Regions from separate parts of the Neisseria sp. P0014.S009 genome, predicted to be linked through region 1. Evidence: predicted binding sites of a transcription regulator. Region 1 holds the regulator's gene; the other holds the start of a gene.
What was found. The regulator FNR, encoded in region 1, switches genes on or off when oxygen is low (the NO sensors DNR and NnrR bind a similar motif). The targets are predictions, from matches to a motif close to TTGATNNNNATCAA.
Positions count from the first base shown of each region.

Region 2: the regulator FNR is predicted to act here: its motif matches at 1,831-1,844, upstream of pflB (formate C-acetyltransferase).

Region 1 covers NZ_JBQCVS010000005.1:64,977-68,407, reverse strand. The annotation lists gene ACTHS4_RS05510 (CysB family HTH-type transcriptional regulator) at 196-1,146, shown strand; gene fnr (fumarate/nitrate reduction transcriptional regulator Fnr) at 1,233-1,967, opposite strand; gene hemN (oxygen-independent coproporphyrinogen III oxidase) at 2,130-3,431, shown strand, end outside.
Region 2 covers NZ_JBQCVS010000004.1:78,984-82,414, reverse strand. The annotation lists gene pflB (formate C-acetyltransferase) at 1-1,716, opposite strand, end outside; gene ACTHS4_RS04850 (adenylosuccinate synthase) at 2,020-3,318, opposite strand; gene ACTHS4_RS04845 (ATP phosphoribosyltransferase regulatory subunit) at 3,362-3,431, opposite strand, start outside.

The DNA of each region.
Region 1 (3,431 bases):
TACCTAAAGTTGTACAAAAACAACAAAACCCCTTTCCCTCTTCTTTCCTGAATTTCCTGTTTTCATATCATTAAAAGATATTTTCATTAAAAACAACCATTTTCAAAACTCGGGGCAAAACTGGGCAAAATATGTTAAATTACATGCCGTTTGTCGCACAAAATCCACAATAACAACGTATTCGGTACTGCTACCATGAAACTGCAACAATTACGTTACGCCCTTGAAGTTTACCGGCACAATCTGAATGTCTCTGAAGCCGCCGATGCGCTTTTCACATCCCAGCCCGGCATTTCCAAACAAATCCGCCTGCTTGAAGAAGAATTGGGTATCCAAATTTTTATCCGCAGCGGCAAGCGTGTGGTTTCCGTTTCGCAACCGGGCAAAGCCGTGTTAGAAATTTCGGAACGAATTTTGCGCGATGTACAAAACATTAAAAATATCGGCAGCGAGTTTACCGATCATGACAGCGGTTCGCTGACCATCGCGACAACGCATACCCAGGCGCGTTATGCCTTGCCCAAAATCGTTGCGGAATTTGTCAAAAACTACCCTAAGGTCAATTTGAGCATCAAACAAGGCAGCCCTTCTGCGATTGCGCAAATGGTCAGCAGCGGCGAAGCAGATTTAGCAATTATTACCGAACAGATTGATGATCATCCTGAGTTAGGCAAGCTGCCCTGCTACGAATGGAACCATGCCGTGATTGTTCCGCATGACCACCCTCTTTTGGACTGCCGCAATCCTTTAAGCCTTGAAGATTTGGCTTCTTTTCCGCTGGTTACTTACGAATTTGCTTTTAATTCCGGCAGCAGCATTGCGCGTACATTTAATAAAGCGCATATTGAGCAACCTGATGTTGCCTTATCGGCTGCCGATACAGATGTATTGAAGACGTATGTCCGCTTAGGCTTGGGCGTTGGTTTGATGGCCAAAATGGCGTACGATCCCGTTGTCGATCAAGATTTACAGCTTATTGATGCGGCACACTTATTTGAACCGTCGCCCACTTGGATAGCCTTACGCTCGGATACTTACCTGCGCGGTTACGCGTATGACTTTATCCAGATGTTTGCACCGAAACTGACCAGAGAAGTAGTCGACCGCATTCTGTACACGCCGGTTGTTGAAGATTTTTCAATTTAATACCTGACTATCACTTGCGTAACTTAACAATTATTCTTTAATTCTTGTTAAAAAGGCCGTCTGAAATATTTCAGACGGCCTAAGATTCAGATAGCGTGCGAACAACCGGAAACCATTTTCTTCAAGGTTGTCGCATCTAAGATTTTGATGTGCTTGTGTTCAACCGAAATCAAGCCTTCATGATGGAATTTAGACAAGGTGCGGCTGACTGTTTCCAGCTTCAGCCCCAAATAGCTGCCGATTTCCTCACGCGACATCCGCAAGATAAAATCATTGGCGGCGAAGCCTCGTGAATAGAGACGCTGAGACAGGTTGAGCAAGAATGCTGCCAATCGCTCTTCAGCGCGCATATTGCCCAAAAGCAGCATAACGCCCTGATCTCGGACAATTTCACGGCTCATCAAGCGGAAAAAGTGAGAACGAAGACTGGGAATATCCTGTCCAAGTTCTTCAATATGTGTAAACGGAAGCTCGCATACCTCGCTGTCTTCCAAAGCCACAGCATCACAGCTGTGAATATGGGAACAAATCCCATCCATACCGATCAGCTCGCCCGACATAAAAAAGCCGGTTACCTGATCTCGTCCATCTTGGCTGGCGACTGTTGTCTTAAAGAAGCCCGCACGGATGGCAAACAAAGAGGTAAACGGCTCGCCGGCACGGAACAGGTATTCACCTTTTTTCAGACGGCGGCTTTGACGAATAACCGCATCTAATTGTGAAAATTCGTTAGGCATCAGTCCGACAGGCAAACACAGCTCGCGTAAAGAACATGTGGAACACAAGGTTTTCATTTGATGTGTTGCATTGTGTGTGGCCATAACGCACCCTTAATCTGCATAGTTCTATAAATCCCTGATGAAGCCGAATAACTATTGACCCATGTCAAAGTCGGCATATCATTATGAGGCATTCTACCAAACTATCGAAATTTTGACTAAAATTTTCCCTAATTTCCCTACTTTATACTACAAGCCCCTACCATGAAAATCATCCCCATCTCAAATAACACCAACACAAACAATGAATTACCGGAATTTGACCGTGAATTAATTGCCAGTTTGCCATCAAGCGGTCCACGTTATACATCCTATCCGACCGCCGACCGCTTCCATGAAGGCTTTAAAGAAGCCGAATATATCCAAGCTTTAAACCTGCGCAACATGGGCGCGCTCAACAAACCCCTTTCGCTCTACATCCACATCCCCTTCTGCAATACCATCTGCTACTACTGCGGCTGTAACAAAATCATTACCAAAGACAAAAGCCGTGCCGATGCCTATATCCAGTATCTGGAAAAAGAAATGGAATTACTGGCACCTCATTTAGGCGGAAGACACCAGCTCGCGCAGCTCCACTTCGGCGGCGGCACGCCCACATTCCTGAGCGACGACCAACTCGAACGCGTCTTCGACATGATTTGTAAATACTTCCAGCTGATTCCCAACGGCGAATACTCCATCGAAATAGACCCGCGCAAAGTCAGCCGCGAAACCGTCCTCAAACTGGGCAAACTCGGTTTCAACCGCATGAGTGTCGGTATTCAAGACTTTGACCCTAAAGTGCAGGAAGCGGTCAACCGCATTCAAAGTTATGAAGAAACTAAAGAAGTGATTGATGCCGCGCGTGAAGCCGGATTTAAATCGGTCAGCGTCGATTTGATTTACGGCCTGCCGCACCAAAACACCGAAAGCATCAAAACCACCATTGACACGGTCTTGTCCCTCGACCCCGACCGCCTCGCCCTCTACCACTACGCCCACCTACCGCATATCTTCAAACCGCAACGCCGTATCGACACCAATGTCGTTCCTGGCAGCGAAGAAAAACTCGATATGCTGCAATATTGCGTCCAAACCCTGACTGAGCGCGGCTACGTTTTCATCGGCATGGACCACTTTGCCAAACCTGACGACGAGCTCTCCATCGCTCTCAAAGAAGGTTTCCTGCAACGAAATTTCCAAGGCTACTCGACCTATGCCGACTGCGACTTGGTGGCGATCGGCGTGTCTTCTATCGGCAAAATCGGCAGCACCTACTCCCAAAACGAGCGCGATATCGATGCCTATTACGCCGCACTCGATGCCGGACATCTACCGATTATGCGCGGCTACCAGCTTAATCAAGACGACATTCTGCGCCGCAACATCATTCAGGATTTGATGTGCCGCTTCTCGCTTGATTATCAAATTTACGAAAGCGTGTTCGGCATTCCGTTTAGCCGCTATTTTGTAGCGGAACTGGAAGATATGAAACAACTGGAAACCCTCGGTCTGGTTCGCCTC
Region 2 (3,431 bases), on a different contig from region 1:
GTCGTCGTTGTTACCGAATTGTGGGTATTCGCCTTCGATTTCGAAGTCAACGGCAATGCCGTTTTCGTCGCGAATCGGTTTTACTTTGGCGTATTTAATGGCAGACAAAGAGTCGGCAGCCACAGACAGACCGGCGATACCGCATGCCATCGTACGTTTCACGTCACGATCATGCAGCGCCATCAACGCGGCTTCGTAGCTGTATTTGTCGTGCATGTAGTGAATAATGTTCAGCGCGGTAACGTATTGGGTTGCCAACCAATCCATGAATTTGTCCATGCGCTCAAAGACAGTGTCGTAGTCCAAAACTTCGTCCATAATCGGCTCGGTTTTCGGACCAACTTGCTCTTTAGATTTTTCATCCACGCCGCCGTTGATTGCGTACAGCAGAGTTTTAGCCAAGTTAGCACGTGCGCCGAAGAACTGCATTTGTTTGCCGACCACCATCGGGCTGACGCAGCAGGCAATGGCGTAGTCGTCGCTATTGAAGTCAGGGCGCATCAAATCGTCGTTTTCGTATTGGATGGACGAAGTATCGATGGATACTTTGGCGCAGAATTCTTTAAAGCCTTGCGGCAGTTGTTCTGACCACAATACAGTGATGTTTGGCTCAGGAGACGGGCCCATGTTGTACAGGGTGTGCAGCACACGGAAGTTGGTGCGTGTTACCAAGGTACGGCCGTCCAAGCCCATGCCGCCGATAGATTCGGTTGCCCAAATCGGGTCGCCGGAGAAGAGTTGATCGTATTCCGGAGTGCGCAGGAAACGAACCATACGCAGTTTCATCACCAAGTGGTCAATAAATTCTTGCGCTTGGGTTTCGGTAATCACACCGTTTTTCAGGTCGCGTTCGATGTAGATATCCAAGAATGAAGATACACGGCCGAAGGACATCGCTGCGCCGTTTTGAGATTTAACGGCAGCGAGGTAGGCGAAGTAAGTCCATTGGATCGCTTCTTGTGCATTTTTTGCAGGGCCGGAAATATCGTAGCCGTAAGAAGCCGCCATTTCTTTCATTTGGTTCAATGCTTTATATTGCTCATTGATTTCTTCGCGGCGGCGGATCACTTCTTCCAAGTCCACACCGTTTTCCAAATCGGCTTGCAGTGAGTTGAACTGGTTGAGTTTGTCTTTCATCAAGAAGTCGATACCGTACAATGCCACACGACGGTAGTCGCCGATAATACGGCCGCGGCCATAAGCATCCGGCAGACCGGTAATCACGCCTGATTTACGGCAACGGCGGATGTCGGGTGTATAAACGTCAAACACGCCTTGGTTATGGGTTTTGCGGTATTTGGTGAAAATTTCGCTAACTTCGGGATTTAATTCAACGTTGTACACTTTGCACGCATCTTGTACCATTTTCAAACCGCCAAACGGCATGATAGAGCGTTTCAAAGGCTCGTCTGTTTGCAGGCCGACGATGGTTTCCAAATCTTTGTTGATGTAGCCCGGAGCGTGGCTGGTAATACCGGATATGATTTGCGCGTCGATTTTGTACGGCTCGTGCGTACGGTTTTCTACTTTAATTCCTTCCAATACGTCCGTCCACAGTTTGGTTGTGGCTTCGGTTGCAGGTGCCAAGAAAGAAGCATCGCCTTCATAAGGCGTGTAGTTTTTCTGAATAAAATCGCGAACATCTACGTTGATTTCCCAGTTACCGCCAGTAAAACCTTCCCAAGCGGTTGGACGTTGCTGAACATCATTTGACATATCAAGCTCCTAATTTTATTGAAAATATAGACCGTAAATTTTCTGAAAGGATAGCACTAATACCCTTCCATTTACAGGGGTTTTCTTGAAATAAAATTACAGACTAGCCTTTTCTTGACTTACATCAATGAGAATAATTGTTACTTAGCACTACATCTCGGTTTCCAAACACTTACGTTAAAAAACGGCGTAGAATACGAAATTCAGCCCTGAAGACAGACATCCTTCAGGGCTGAATTTTTATTGTATTTCATATCAAAGGCCGTCTGAAACATTCAGACGGCCTTTTATTCACTTAATCAATTAAGCAAACGGGTGGTGCAAAACGATGGTTTCTTCACGGTCAGGACCAGTTGAAACAATAGCCACAGGCGCACCGCACACTTCTTCAATCCGTTTCAGATAAGCTTTAGCGTTTTCAGGCAGCTTGTCGTACTCTTTCACACCGAAAGTCGACTCGCTCCAACCCGGCATGGTTTCGTAAATCGGTTTGCAGGTTTCTACCGCATCAGAGCCGCAAGGCAGAATGTCGGTTTTACTGCCATCAGGCAATTCATAGCCTACGCAGATATTGATGTTTTCAATACCGTCCATCACGTCCAGCTTGGTGATGCACATGCCGGAAATGCCGTTAACTTGAATAGAGCGTTTCAGAGCAGCCGCGTCAAACCAACCACAACGACGCGCACGACCGGTTACAGAACCGAACTCATGGCCGCGCTCAGCCAAACCTGCGCCCACTTCGTCAAACAATTCAGTCGGGAATGGGCCGGAACCCACGCGGGTGGTATAGGCTTTAACGATACCCAAAACGTAATCCAGCATTTGCGGACCTACGCCTGCACCGGCAGAAGCGGCACCAGCCAAGCAGTTGGAGGAAGTCACAAACGGATAAGTACCGTAGTCGATGTCCAGCAACGTACCTTGCGCGCCTTCAAACAACAGGCTTTCGCCTTTACGGTTTTTCTCGTTCAAAACACGGGAAACATCGGTAATCATCGGCGTAATGCGCGGTGCAACTTTTTCAATGACCGCCATCACGTCTTCAACTTTTACCGGCTCGGCATTGTGCAGGTGTTGCAACTGAACGTTGTAATAAGCCAAAACAGCTTCCAGTTTTTCAACCAGTTTTTCAGGGTGCAACAAGTCCACCACGCGAATCGCGCGACGGGCAACTTTATCTTCATAGGCTGGGCCGATGCCGCGACCGGTTGTACCAATTTTGCTTTTACCGCGGGAAGCTTCGCGAGCTTGGTCAAGCGCAATATGGTAAGGCAGAATCAATGGGCAGGTTGGCGCAATTTTCAGACGGCCTTCAACGTTTTTCACACCGGCAGCGTTCAATTCGTCGATTTCGCCCAACAATGCTTCAGGAGAAACCACAACACCTGAGCCGATGAAGCAGTCCAAAGTCTCATGCAAAATGCCGCTTGGAATCAGGCGCAAAATGGTTTTTTTGCCACCGACGACCAAAGTATGGCCGGCATTGTGGCCGCCTTGGAAACGTACTACACCGCTGGTTTCTTCCGCCAGCCAGTCAACAATCTTACCTTTGCCTTCATCACCCCATTGGGCACCGATTACGACAACATTTTTAGCCATAGCCATCTAACCTTATTTCAGATACAAAATTTCAAAATAAAACTTAATCATTCAAAGCGATTACTTTCCAAACACCGTCTACCTGTTTCAGACGGCCTGTAACCTCTTTCGAA